One region of the Mesorhizobium sp. M7A.F.Ca.US.002.01.1.1 genome, then DNA from elsewhere that is predicted to be linked to it. Evidence: riboswitches for the same ligand, from Rfam matches in the RefSeq annotation. Region 1 holds a riboswitch; each other region holds the start of a gene.
The links. Region 1 has a riboswitch for cobalamin ahead of EN932_RS20655 (DUF1636 family protein). Riboswitches for the same ligand answer to the same signal wherever they lie in the genome.

Region 1 (4,227 bases):
TCGAGATGAACTGGCAGCGCGCGTCGTCGCGCAGGAAGGTCATCACCTCGACCAGATCGCGCGGCTCGACATGGATGGTGAGTTCGCCATAGGCGATATCAGCCTCGTTCACGCGGCCGATCAGCTTCTCGCCGAGATAGGTCGACAGTTCGCTCAGGGATGCGGTCATGGATTTACCGTTCGATCGTGCCGGTGCGGCGGATCTTCTTCTGCAAGAGAAGAATGCCGTAGAGCAGCGCTTCGGCGCTCGGCGGGCAGCCGGGCACATAGATGTCGACCGGCACGATGCGGTCGCAGCCGCGCACCACCGAATAGGAATAGTGGTAATAGCCGCCGCCATTGGCGCAGGAGCCCATCGAGATGACGTAGCGCGGCTCCGGCATCTGGTCGTAGACCTTGCGCAGCGCCGGCGCCATCTTGTTGGTCAGCGTGCCGGCGACGATCATGATGTCGGACTGGCGCGGAGACGCACGCGGCGCGACGCCGAACCGCTCCGAATCATAGCGCGGCATCGAGGTGTGGATCATCTCGACCGCGCAGCAGGCGAGGCCGAACGTCATGAACATCAGCGACCCGCTGCGCGCCCAGGTGATGAGCGCCTCGGTCGAAGTGACCAGAAAGCCCTTGTCGGCCAACTCGTTGTTGATCTCGAGGAAGAAGGGATCGTCCTCCCCCACCGGCCTGCCGGTGTTGGGATCGATGATGCCCTTGGGCTTCGGCGCGACGAGGGTGCCTGAACTGTCGTTCAATCCCATTCCAGCGCTCCTTTTTTCCATTCATAGGCAAAGCCGATGGTCAGCACCGCCAAAAAAACCATCATCGACCAGAAACCGAGCATGCCGATCTTCGAAAACGACACCGCCCACGGAAACAGGAAGGCTACTTCCAGGTCGAAGATGATGAACAGGATCGACACCAGGTAGAAACGGATGTCGAACTTCATGCGGGCGTCGTCGAACGAGTTGAAACCGCACTCGTAGGCGGAAAGCTTTTCGGGATCGGGATTGCGGTAGGCCACCAGGAAGGGCGCGGCCAGCAGCGCCAGGCCGACAACCAGCGCCACGCCTATGAACAGGACGATGGGCAGGTATGAGCTCAAGAGTGCGTTCATGCTCGGCTTTCCGTTGGCGCCAATCCACGTTGATTACAGCACCGGACCCTAATGCGGAAGCGTGACAGTTTAACCGCTGAACCGTTTTAAGGGCCTATGCTGCAACGCGGCGAGGGTTAGCGCAGCACTTCCAGCGAAGCAAGTCAAACCTTGTTCAAAACATCGACCTGGACGGCATATCGCGGCAAACTGGTCCGATCCGCTCCTGTTTGATTTCCTTCGCTTTTTACTCCACTTTTCCCTCCTGACATGGATGCCGCCAAAACCCTGCTAGCATGGGTTGGAATCAGCCATTCGACCCTCGGTCAAAACACGTCAAAGTGATACCTGCATGAAGGAAAAGATCTCGCTCCCGATGGCCCGGCGCATCGCCCTTGCCGCCCAAGGGTTCCTCGATCCTCGCCCGACCGGCACGCCCGACCGCCGGCATTTTGCCCGCACGCTCTCCCGCACCGGCCTGTTGCAGATCGATTCCGTCAGCGCGGTGGTGCGCGCTCATTATATGCCGCTCTATTCGCGCCTTGGCCCCTACCCGTTCTCGCTGCTCGACAACGCGGCCGTGACGCGCAAGCGCATGGTTTTCGAATATTGGGCGCACGAGGCCTCCTTCCTGCCGGTCGAGACATACCCGCTGATGCGCTGGCGCATGCAGCGCGCCGAGCGGGGCGAGGAAATGTATCTGGGTCTCGCCAAATGGGGCCGCGAGCACGCCGCCTACATCGAAGAGATCTACCGCGAGGTCGCCGAGCGCGGCCCGATCGCCGCTTCCGCGCTGGAGGGCCAGAAAGGTTCGGGCGGCTGGTGGGGCTGGAGCCATGCCAAACACGCCTTCGAATGGCTGTTCTGGGCCGGCCGCATCACCACGGCGCACCGCCGCGGTTTCGAGCGCTTCTATGACCTGCCCGAGCGCGTGCTGCCGCAGGCGATCCTCGACCTGCCGGTGCCGACGCCTGAGGACGCGCACCGCGAATTGCTGCGCATTTCCGCCCGCGCCCACGGCGTGGCGACTTCAGGCGATTTGCGCGATTATTTCCGCCTGTCGCCGGCCGATATGAAAGGCCGGCTGGAGGAACTGGTTGAAACGGGCGAGTTGCTGCCGGTGCGCGTCGAAGGGTGGGACAAGCCCGCCTATCTTCATAAAGACGCGCGTCTGCCGCGCAAGATCGAGGCCCGCGCCCTGCTGGCGCCGTTCGATCCTGTCGTCTTCGAACGCTCGCGCACAGAGCGGCTGTTCGACTTCCACTACCGCATTGAGATCTACACGCCGGCCGACAAGCGGCAATACGGCTATTATGTCCTGCCGTTCCTGCTCGGCGACAGGATCGTGGCACGCGTCGACCTCAAGGCCGATCGCCCGGCCAGCATACTGCGCGTCCATGCAGCCTATGCGGAGCCCGGTGCGCCGCCTGAAACCGCTGCGGAGCTGTTCGAGGAATTGAAGCAGATGCAGGGTTGGCTCGGGCTCGAACGCATCGAAGTGACGCCTGCCGGGGATTTGGGGCCGGCGCTGGCCGACATAGCGGTGTCGTAAGCTCGCGTTGACACCGCCGCCCGCAAAAGCCTAAATCCGGTTCCAGATGGTCCCTTGCCCGCAACGGCAAGGGCTAAGAGGGAATGCGGTGCGGGGCAAAATCCCAAATCCGCGGCTGTCCCCGCAACTGTAAGCGAAGAGCCAAGGCCGAAAACCACTGGGAATTCCCGGGAAGGCGGCTACCCAAGGCGATGACTCGCGAGCCAGGAGACCTGCCGTCTGCGACTGTAGAATCCGATCGCCCGGCGGGTTTCCGGGCAAGGAGCCCGATCTTTGGACCACGACAGCAGTTTTTCGGCTGGCACAGCGGATATTTCGTCCGGCCATGATGATGCCTTGGCCGGCGTCACCATCATCGTCTGCGGCTCCTGCCGCAATGAGACCGGCTCCGACGCTCATCCCCGCGCCGGCGAGTTGCTGACGGACGACACGCGCCGCGCCGCCGCTGGCGACGATATCCGCATCCGCAGCGTCGAATGCCTTGGCAATTGCAAGCGGCGCCTCAGCGCCGCGATCCTGCGCGACGGCTGCTGGAGCTATGTCTTCGGCGACCTGACCGCGACCAGCGGCGCCGACCTCGTGACAGGCGCAAAGCTCTTCGCCACCTCGAAAGATGGCCTGATCCCGTGGCGTGGCCGCCCCGATAGCCTCAAGCGCGGCCTCGTGGCCCGCATTCCACCCATCGACATGCTGAAGGATTGACCATGACCACTTCCGTATCCCGCGTTCCCTGCACCGTCGTCACCGGCTTCCTCGGCGCCGGCAAGACGACGCTGGTCCGCCATCTCCTGGAAAACGCCGGCGGCAAGCGCATCGCCATCATCGTCAACGAATTCGGCGACATCGGCATCGATGGCGAGATCCTCAAGGGATGCGGTATCGACACCTGCCCCGAGGAAAACATCGTAGAACTGGCCAATGGCTGTATCTGCTGCACTGTCGCCGATGATTTCGTCCCGGCGCTCGACCAAATCCTGTCGCTGACGCCGAAGGTCGACCATATCCTGATCGAAACCTCGGGCCTGGCACTGCCCAAGCCGCTGGTCCAGGCCTTTCAGTGGCCGAGCGTGAAAAGCCGGGTGACCGTCGATGGCGTCATCGCCGTGGTCGACGGACCGGCATTGGCCGAAGGCCGCGTCGCCAACGACATGGAGGCCCTCCAGGCGCAGCGCGCCGGGGACGAGACGCTCGACCACGACGATCCGGTGGAAGAACTGTTCGAGGACCAGATCGCCTGCGCCGACCTGATCATCCTGTCGAAGAGCGACCTGATGGACGCCGCCGGCACCGCCCGCGCCAATGCCATCATTGGCGAACACTCCGCCCGCGCAGTGAAGATCGTGCCGACCTCGCATGGCAAGGTCGATCCCTCCGTGCTGCTCGGGCTCGGTCTCGCCGTCGAGGACGACATCGAGAACCGCAAATCCCATCATGACGGCGCCTTCGACCACGAGCATGACGACTTCGACACCTTCATTGTCGACATAGCCTCGGTCGCCAATCCCGATGAACTGGCAAAACGCGTCGCCACCGTCGCCGAGGAAGAGAACGTGCTGCGTGTAAAAGGCTTCGTCGAGGTCGGCGG
Region 2 (4,227 bases), on a different contig from region 1:
GACCAGCGGGTTGGCCAAGCGACCGGGCGCCAGATTGGCAAGCCTGGCAAGCAGGCCGGCACCTGCGGCGAGTTTCGTCACCGCGATGCCCGCAAGTACGGCGCCGAACCACGGAAACAGCGGAACGTAGTCGTTGGAGCGCGGATTGGTCGCCGACAGGCCGACCCACCACAGCCATGGGTGATCGAAGGCCTCGAAGCGCAGATAGACGGGGGCGGCGATAACGAGCGCGGCGACGACAAGCGTCAGCAGCGCCGGCAGGCGCAGGAAGGCGAGACCGAGCAGGCTGGCCAGCGCGATCTCGTGCAAGATGCCGAAGAAGATGAAGCCGTCCGGAGTGGCTATGCGGGTGACGACCGAAATCGCGATCGCGGCTCCGGCGACCATGGCGAACCGCTTCCAAAAGCCGTTCCAGCGGATTTGTCGGCCGTGGGCGAGATACAGGCTGACGCCGACCAAGAACAGGAAGGTCGAGGCGATGCAGCGCGCGTAAATCTTCCACCAGCCGAAGGCGGTCAGGCCGGGATCGGTGTAGCCGAAGAACTCCAGATCCCAGGTGAAATGGTAGCTTGCCATGGCGATCAGCGCGATGCCGCGCACGATGTCGATGGCGACGATGCGCTTTGGTCGATCCTGAACGGGCGCGGTCGGCGTTTGGATGCTCATGGTCTCGCATTCTGATTCAGCCCCGCTGGAGGACTATCACGGTTGCCCAGGACAAAAGAAGACCGGCAACCCTGCCGATAACGCCGGATCAGCCGCGGCATTGGGCCAGTGCCGGAAAGCCTTTGGCCGGCTTCGCTTTTGCCGGATGCACGTCGGTTTCCTCTTATTGGCGCTGAGGTCGCCACGGCAGATTTGACCCGGTGAATCTGCTTCGGGGAAAGCAATGTCCACCCATGTGCGCCATCCGATCTGGCTACCGGCCCTCAAGGCCGCGGACGCGCGCACCTTCGCTTCGCTCTATGCGGTCGAATCCTTCGCCCGCGCCACGGTGTCGAGCGTCATCCCGATCCAAGCTTACGAGATCCTGCACAACGAGCAGATCGTCTCGATCCTCTACACCGTCGTGGCGATGCTCGGCCTGTCGGTGACATTGTTCATGCCGATGCTGATCCGCCGTTTCGCCCGGCGCTGGGTCTACACGGCGGGCGCCTGCCTGCTGGCCATCGGCTCGCTGTTCTTCGTCACCGACACGCTTGCCGGGCAACTGGCCGGCATGCTGTGCCGGGTGATGGGAGCCAGCGCGCTGTCGATCACGCTCAACCTCTACATCATGGACCACATCCGCAAGACCGACTTCATGCAGGCCGAATCGCTGCGCATGGCGTGGTCGATGCTGGCCTGGACCGGTGGGCCGACGCTCGGCATCTTCCTCTACACGCGCTTCGGCGTCTATGCCGCGCATGGCGCGGTGGCCGTGTTCGCGTTAGCGCTGCTGGCATTGTTCTGGACCTACCGGCTCGGCGACAACCCGTCGATCCGTCCCGGCAAGACGCGACCAGCCAATCCGCTCGCCAATATCGGCCGCTTCATCGCCCAGCCCAGGCTCAGGCTGGCCTGGCTGATCGCGTTTGGGCGCTCCTGTTTCTGGACGACGTTCTTCGTCTATGGGCCGCTGTTCATGGTCATTACGGGTGAGGGCAAGCTGGCCGGCGGCCTGCTGGTTTCGGCCGGCAACGCGCTTTTGTTCATGGCGATTTTCTGGGGCAAGGCGGGAAAGCGCTTTGGCGGCCGCAGGACCATGACATTTGCCTATTTCGCCATGTCGGTCGCGCTTCTGGCGGCGGGCTTCGTCGGCGAAACCGTGCCGCTGCTCACCGGCGCCTTCTTGCTCTGCGGCGCCTTCTTCACCATTGCGCTCGATGCGCTCGGCTCGACCGCCTTCATGCGCTCGGTGCGCTCCTATGAAAGATCGCAGATGGCGGCGGTCTATCGCACCTATCTCGACTTTTCCGAGCTGACGCCGCCGCTGGTCTATTCGGTGGTGCTGGCCTTCTTCGGCCTGGGCTCGGTGTTCGTCACGCTGGGCCTGCTGGCGGCGGTCTGCGGCTTCGTGACGTGGCGCTATCTGCCGAAATCGCTTTGACCTTCATGGCGCATTCGCAACGGTCGCCGGCGGAATTTGGTTTGCCGGACGCGAGGATTCTGCCTATAGTCGCCGGTGTCGCCGGTTCCATTTTGGAGCCAAGAGGGAATGCGGTAAGGGCGGATTTCGCCCAATGCCGTGGCTGCCCCCGCAACTGTGTGCGGTAGTCCTCTCCATATGCCACTGAAGATTTTTCTTCGGGAAGGTGGGGAAGGACGCTGATCCGTGAGCCAGGAGACCTGCCGGCGACAGGAAACTGACTTCGATGCCCTCGGGTGGAGGGCGAAAGGACAAGACATGACTACCGCTTCCGTCTCCCTCGGCGCTTCCGTCTCCTCGCAGTCGCGCTTCATGCAGCTCGCGCTTGCCGCGCTGCTCGGCATTTTCGTGATGGGCTTTGTCGGCTTCTCGCATATCGATGCGGTCCACAATGCGGCTCACGACTATCGCCATTCGATGGCATTTCCCTGCCACTGACGAGGGGCTGACATCATGAACCTGTTTCGCAACGTCGTGTTCATCGCGGCGATCGCAGGGCTCGTGGCCGGCGTCGTTCTTGCCTGCATGCAGGCCTATGCGACCGTGCCGCTGATCCTGAAGGCGGAGGTCTACGAACAGGCGGGCGGCGGGCATCACCATGACCATGCCGCTCCGGCAGCAACGAATAGCAATGCCATGAGCACAGCCGCTCCGGCCCCTGCCGAAGCGACTGCTGCGGCGGAAGACGAGGGCTGGGCGCCGGCAGACGGTTTCGAGCGTTTCGCCTTCAGCGTGCTTGCCAACATCGTCACCGGCATCGGCTTCGGGTTGATCCTGGTCGCGGTTTCCGAATTCGCCGGCGGCATCGGTGGTTGGCGCCAGGGCGTGTTCTGGGGCCTGGCCGGCTTTGCCGTGTTCACGCTGGCACCGGGCCTCGGCCTGCCGCCGGAACTGCCGGCCATGCCGGCCGCCGATCTCACCCAGCGCCAGATCTGGTGGTGGGCAACGGTGGCGGCAACCGCTGCCGGTCTCGGCCTGATCGCGTTCCGCAAGTCGCTGCCGCTGGCGATCCTTGCCGTCCTTTTGATCGTCGCACCGCATGTTGTCGGGGCACCGCAGCCCGACAGTTACGAGACGGCGATTCCGGAAGGGCTGCATCACCAGTTCGTGGTGGCGGTGACCGTGACCAATCTGGTGTTCTGGCTGGTGCTCGGCGCGGTTGTCGGCGTGGTGCGCGGCCGCTTCACCGGCACCGCGACCAGCCTGCGCGACAGCTTTGCCTGATCGCAAGACACTGACCTTCCTCATCGGCGGTGCGCGCTCCGGCAAGAGCGCGCGCGCCGAAATTTTGGCGACCGCCTTGCCGCCGCCCTGGACCTATATCGCCACGGCGCAAGCCTATGATGACGAGATGCGTGAGCGCATCGCGTTGCACCGGTCGCGGCGCGGCGAAGGCTGGACGACCATCGACGCACCGCTCGACCTCGCCGGCGCCCTTGCCGCCTTGCCGGACGATCGGCCGGTGCTTGTCGACTGCCTGACGCTGTGGCTGACCAACCATATGCTGGCCGAACACGATCTGGACCTTGAATGCCGGCGATTGGCGGAGGTGTTGTCGCGGCCGCGCGGACCCTGGTTCGTGGTGTCCAATGAAGTCGGCCAAGGCATCGTGCCGGACAATGCACTGGCGCGCCGCTTTCGCGATGCCGCCGGCCGGCTCAACCAGCAGGTCGCGGCGATTGCCGATACGGTGCTGCTGATGGTGGCGGGGCTGCCGCTCAAGGTGAAATGATATGACCGATATCGACAATAAGGACGAAGAGCGCCACCGCGCCAAGATGGCCAAGCGCAAGGCGGTGCAGGATGCCGAGGTGGCGAGCAAGACGGTCGAGAAGGGATTGCTCATCGTCAACACCGGCCCGGGCAAAGGCAAGACCACGGCCGCCTTCGGGCTGGCGCTGCGGATGCTCGGCTACGGCAAGCGCGTCGGTGTCGTCCAGTTCATCAAGGGCAAGTGGCACACCGGCGAGAAGGACGCCTTCGCCGCCTTCGGCGACCGTGTCGTGTGGCACGCGATGGGCGAGGGGTTCACCTGGGAAACCCAGGATCTGAAGCGCGACATCGCTGCCGCCGAAGCCGCCTGGGCCAAGGTGCTCGAA
Region 3 (4,227 bases), on a different contig from region 1:
TCTGCGCTTGCGCCAGGACATGACGTGCGTAGTCAGTCAGGTTTTCGAGAGTGACGTTTGGCATGGTCTGCCTGTTCCGGAGCTGTCCGGCAACGAGAGCCTGGCGGGCGCCTCAGTTGGCCTGCTTCACTGCGGGCCAGCCGAGGGGCTCCTCGACCTCGTGGATGGGATCGACGACAATGAGGTCGGCAAGGTCGTCATGGATGTCGACCTTGAGGGGCTCGCCGGCAGCGGCGAGCTGAGCCAGCAATTCGCTGGGAACCGGTCTTGCCACGCCATCGGTTGCGGCCGCCAGCAAACCGAATTCGAGCAATTGTGAAACAAAGCCGTCAATCGCGGCGGCATCGAGGGCGCCAATCCCGGTCGCGGCGCCGACCAGTTCGGAGGCAGGCACGCCGGACGACAGTGCATCCCAAAGCCTGCTGCCTGAATCAGAGAAGCCGAAATATTTACCGGTGGTCAGGTCGAGAACGACGGCTTCGCCATCGAAGGATTCAAAGACGATATCCTTGCTGGCAATGGCATATACGCCGGATTGTCGCATGTTTGCTCCCCGCCGAAGCAGGCCGCGGAGATGATCTTCGGCCCCTACGGTCAACCCCACCGTTGCAGGCGTCTAACCATTTGCAGGGTTTTTGGCAAGATGGCGTAGGCCCGGCCGAGCGCAGCTGCAGGCCGCGCGGGCATGGACAGTCTCTGACCGTGCCTGCCGGTCACGCCTCGATTTCAAGCGCCGAAAGCGGCTTCGAGCAACAGGCGAGGATAAAGCCGTCCTCGATTTCGTGATCGAGGATGCCGCCATTGTGGCTCATCTCGACGTCGCCCGCGACCTTCCTCACCTTGCAGGTGCCGCACAGGCCGAACTCGCAGGCGGCGGGAATCCGCACCCCCGAGGCGCGTGCCGTCTGCAGCACCGTCTGGCCGGCGACGCATTCGGCATCGACATCGGAATGCGAGAACCGGATCGGTGTCACGGCCTCCACGGTGGCAGCGGCGCCGTCTTCCGCCGGCGGCGAGAACGGCGCCGGGATCTCCTCCACGGCAGGCGCGGCAAAGCTTTCCTGATGGTATTTCGTCATGTCGAAGCCGGCTGCGTCCAGCATGCCACGCACGGCGCGCATGAAAGGATCGGGGCCGCAGCAGAAAATCTCGCGCTCGCGGAAATCGGGCGCCAGCAATGGCAGCCGGATCGCGTCGATGCGGCCCATATGGCCGAACCAGCCCTCGCGGCTCGACCGCTCCTCGATCATGAAGCCGAGCGACAGCCCAGGCATGCGGCTGCCGAGCAGTTCGAGCTCCTTGCGGAAAATGATCTCTTCCGGGCGGCGCGCGCAGTTGACGAAGCCGACATCGGTCCATGGCGCGCAGTCGTTCAGCCAGCGCAGCATCGACATCATCGGCGTCACGCCGGAACCGGCCGAAATGAACAGATATTTGGCGGCCGGGTGGCTATGCAGCGAGAAGTCGCCGGTCGGCCCATAGGCCTTGACGTGCGAACCGGGCGTCAGATGGTCGAACATCCAGCGCGTACCGGTGCTGCCCGCCTGCGCCTTGACCGTCACCGCGATCGAGAACGGCCGCGACGGCGAGGACGACAGCGTGTAGGTGCGCATCAGCGGCCCGTCCGATGTCGGCAGTTCCAGAGTCACGAACTGCCCCGGTTTGTAGCGGAACCAGGTCTGGTTGTCGGAGCGGAAGGTGAAGGTCTTCACGTCAGGCGCTTCGTCGCTGACGCCGATCACTTCCAGCACCTGCAGCCTGTCGTTCCAGGGCGTCATCTGGTCGAGATGGCGATAGAGGCCAAGGTCCGTCATCGCATTCATCCTCTTATCCCCTGGGCTAGGCGACGCTGCGCAGGGCCGGCCGGCCGCCTTCGGCAAGGCGCGGCCCGATGAACGACGCGTACCACTCGACGAACTGGATCACGCCGCCCTCATGCAGCTCCGAATAGGGGCCTGGTTCATAGGCAGGCGACAGGATGCCGAAGGCGTTTTCCTCGACGATGCGGCGGTCCTGGTCGTTGGTCTCGGTCCAGACATGGGTGAGCTCAGCGAGGTCGTAGTCGACGCCTTCGACCGCATCCTTGTGGACGAGCCATTTCGTTGTCACCGCGGTTTCCGTGGCACTGATCGGCAGCACGCGGAAGGTAACGGCGTGGTCGCCGAGGATATGGTTCCAGGTCGTCGGATAGTGATAGAGCAGCAAGGAGCCGATGCGGTCGGTTGAAACGCTGTCGGACAGGTTCTTCTGGACCGCCCGTTTTCCCGTCATGGTGTAGCTGACGGCATCGCGCAGCAAGGGCGCGCGGGTGGCGCGGTACTGCCCTGCCGGATCGATGCGGAATTTGCTCGGCAAGCCTGATGCCTCGCATCTGGCCCAGTGTGCGACCATTTCAGGGTCGCTGTCGGCGCCATGGACGCCGGTTATGGTTGGAGCCTCGGGGAAGGTCTTGCACAACTCGGGATGATTGGCGGCGCAGTGGTAGCACTCGCGGTTGTTTTCCCAGACCAGCTTCCAGTTGCCCTTCTCGACGATCGTGCTCTCGAAGGCGATCTTTGCTTCACGCAGCCGGTGCGGCAAAAGATAGGGTTCGATCATCGCCCGCATCGGCGCGAAATCTGCCGGTTCCTTGGCCAGGCAGATGAAGATGTAGCCGCCGACGCTCTCGCAGGCGACCGGCTTCAGGCCGAAATCACTCTTGTCGAAACCGTCGGCCATCTGGCGGGCAAACAGCAGGCGGCCGTCCAGCTCGTAGGTCCACTGATGATACGGGCAGACGAGCTTTGCCGCGGTACCCTTCTCCGTGTTGCACACGCGGCTGCCGCGATGGCGGCAGGAATTGTGGAAGGCGTTGATCTTGCCGTGCTGGTCGCGGACAAGGACGACCGGATAATCGCCGACCTGCACGGTGATGTAGCTGCCCGGCTTCGGCAGTTCGCAATCATGGCCGATGAACAGCCAGTCGCGATACCAGATCAGCTCCATGTCGAGCTTGAAGTAGTCCGGATCGGTGTAGAAGGGCTGCTCCAGCGAAAAGCCTTGCCGGCGCCCCTTCAGGAGCCTCAGCATGTCGTTGCGGATATCCATGTCCTGTCCTCGTTTCTAAGGACTGAACTGGTGGTGATGGAGGAAGGATTGAAACACAGGCCGGCTGTGTGCCGGACATGCGCTATCCACCTCTTGACCGCCCACCGCGATCAGTCGAGTCTAAAAATCTCGGGCTGGTTTCCGGGCTCTGGAGTTGTCCTTGCGGACCATCGCGACACCTTCCCAGGCGGTTGCCCAGTGGTCTCCCGTTGCGACTTGAACTCCACCACCGTTGCGGGGGCAGCGCCGGATTCTGACCGGCTTCCCAATTCTCCGCCTCGTCGTCACGAAGCGGCACCTGAGATGGTATGATCTAACCACGATCGCGGGCGCGCCGTCGGCATGAAAACGACATCGTATCCATGCGGCGCGACACGGCATGCGAAACGCTACTGCAGCTCGTCGCGGGCCGAGATCCCACCTCCCGGGCGGCCATTTGCCGGCTGCGATCTTTCCGAATCCGACCCTTCGCGGGGGGTCAAAAAAGGTTAATGGTTTCGAAAAGTGACTATTAGCTCGCCCTAAAATCGAACCGAACGGTTCGTTTCTGTTGACGGTGCGTGCAGGACGGTGTGAACGCTGGGCCTCTGAAACAGTCAGTGATCCATCAGGTGGCTACACCTAACACACTGATATGAAGAAGAAAAATGCATCCTTAGATTCCATTGGCACAATTTCAAGGTGGGGATTCATGGTCCACACGGAACAACTTCGTGATTGGAAAAGACGACCTTGCCCTCCCACATCGGGGCTGTCCGAACGACGCGATTTCATTTCCAAGACACGCCGCTAGACGGACGGAAAAAAGACGATACTGGAGTACCAAAAATGAAAAAGATCATTCTCACTGCCGCAGCCCTTCTGGCCATTTCCGGCAGCGCCTTCGCTGGTAGCGACCACTACGGTTCGAACGCCGCGGCAGCCACTGCTGTCGACAGCTCGTACACCGCTTCGACCAAGAAGTCGGAACCGGCTGCTCAGGCGCCTGCCCAGGGTGCTGACCGCAACCTCTTCGGCAACAACTAACAGCCGATTCCCAGTTTTCCGGTCGACGGCGGGCTCGCCCGCCGCCCTGGCGAAATTCAGACATTCAGGAGTATTCAAGATGAACAAGATCCTCATTGCTGCCGCCGCCGTTCT

Region 2: it holds a riboswitch for cobalamin, as region 1 does, so the genes downstream of both, EN932_RS23800 (CbtB domain-containing protein) here and EN932_RS20655 (DUF1636 family protein) in region 1, are expected to answer to the same signal.
Region 3: it holds a riboswitch for cobalamin, as region 1 does, so the genes downstream of both, EN932_RS18585 (aromatic ring-hydroxylating dioxygenase subunit alpha) here and EN932_RS20655 (DUF1636 family protein) in region 1, are expected to answer to the same signal.

What each region holds. Positions count from the first base shown of each region.
Region 1 is NZ_RZQE01000222.1:629-4,855, forward strand. It holds gene EN932_RS20635 (NADH-quinone oxidoreductase subunit C) at 1-169, opposite strand, end outside; gene EN932_RS20640 (NADH-quinone oxidoreductase subunit B) at 174-755, opposite strand; gene EN932_RS20645 (NADH-quinone oxidoreductase subunit A) at 746-1,111, opposite strand; gene EN932_RS20650 (winged helix-turn-helix domain-containing protein) at 1,443-2,642, shown strand; cobalamin riboswitch at 2,673-2,877, shown strand; gene EN932_RS20655 (DUF1636 family protein) at 2,916-3,344, shown strand; gene cobW (cobalamin biosynthesis protein CobW) at 3,347-4,227, shown strand, end outside.
Region 2 is NZ_RZQE01000290.1:1,376-5,602, reverse strand. It holds gene EN932_RS23810 (DUF1624 domain-containing protein) at 1-666, opposite strand, end outside; gene EN932_RS23805 (MFS transporter) at 890-2,089, shown strand; cobalamin riboswitch at 2,155-2,351, shown strand; gene EN932_RS23800 (CbtB domain-containing protein) at 2,387-2,566, shown strand; gene EN932_RS23795 (CbtA family protein) at 2,582-3,352, shown strand; gene cobU (bifunctional adenosylcobinamide kinase/adenosylcobinamide-phosphate guanylyltransferase) at 3,345-3,860, shown strand; gene cobO (cob(I)yrinic acid a,c-diamide adenosyltransferase) at 3,862-4,227, shown strand, end outside.
Region 3 is NZ_RZQE01000183.1:6,605-10,831, forward strand. It holds gene EN932_RS18570 (serine kinase) at 1-64, opposite strand, end outside; gene EN932_RS18575 (PqqD family protein) at 113-544, opposite strand; gene EN932_RS18580 (hybrid-cluster NAD(P)-dependent oxidoreductase) at 714-1,814, opposite strand; gene EN932_RS18585 (aromatic ring-hydroxylating dioxygenase subunit alpha) at 1,840-3,087, opposite strand; cobalamin riboswitch at 3,202-3,404, opposite strand; gene EN932_RS18590 (DUF680 domain-containing protein) at 3,916-4,113, shown strand; partial or broken gene EN932_RS18595 (DUF680 domain-containing protein) at 4,193-4,227, shown strand, end outside.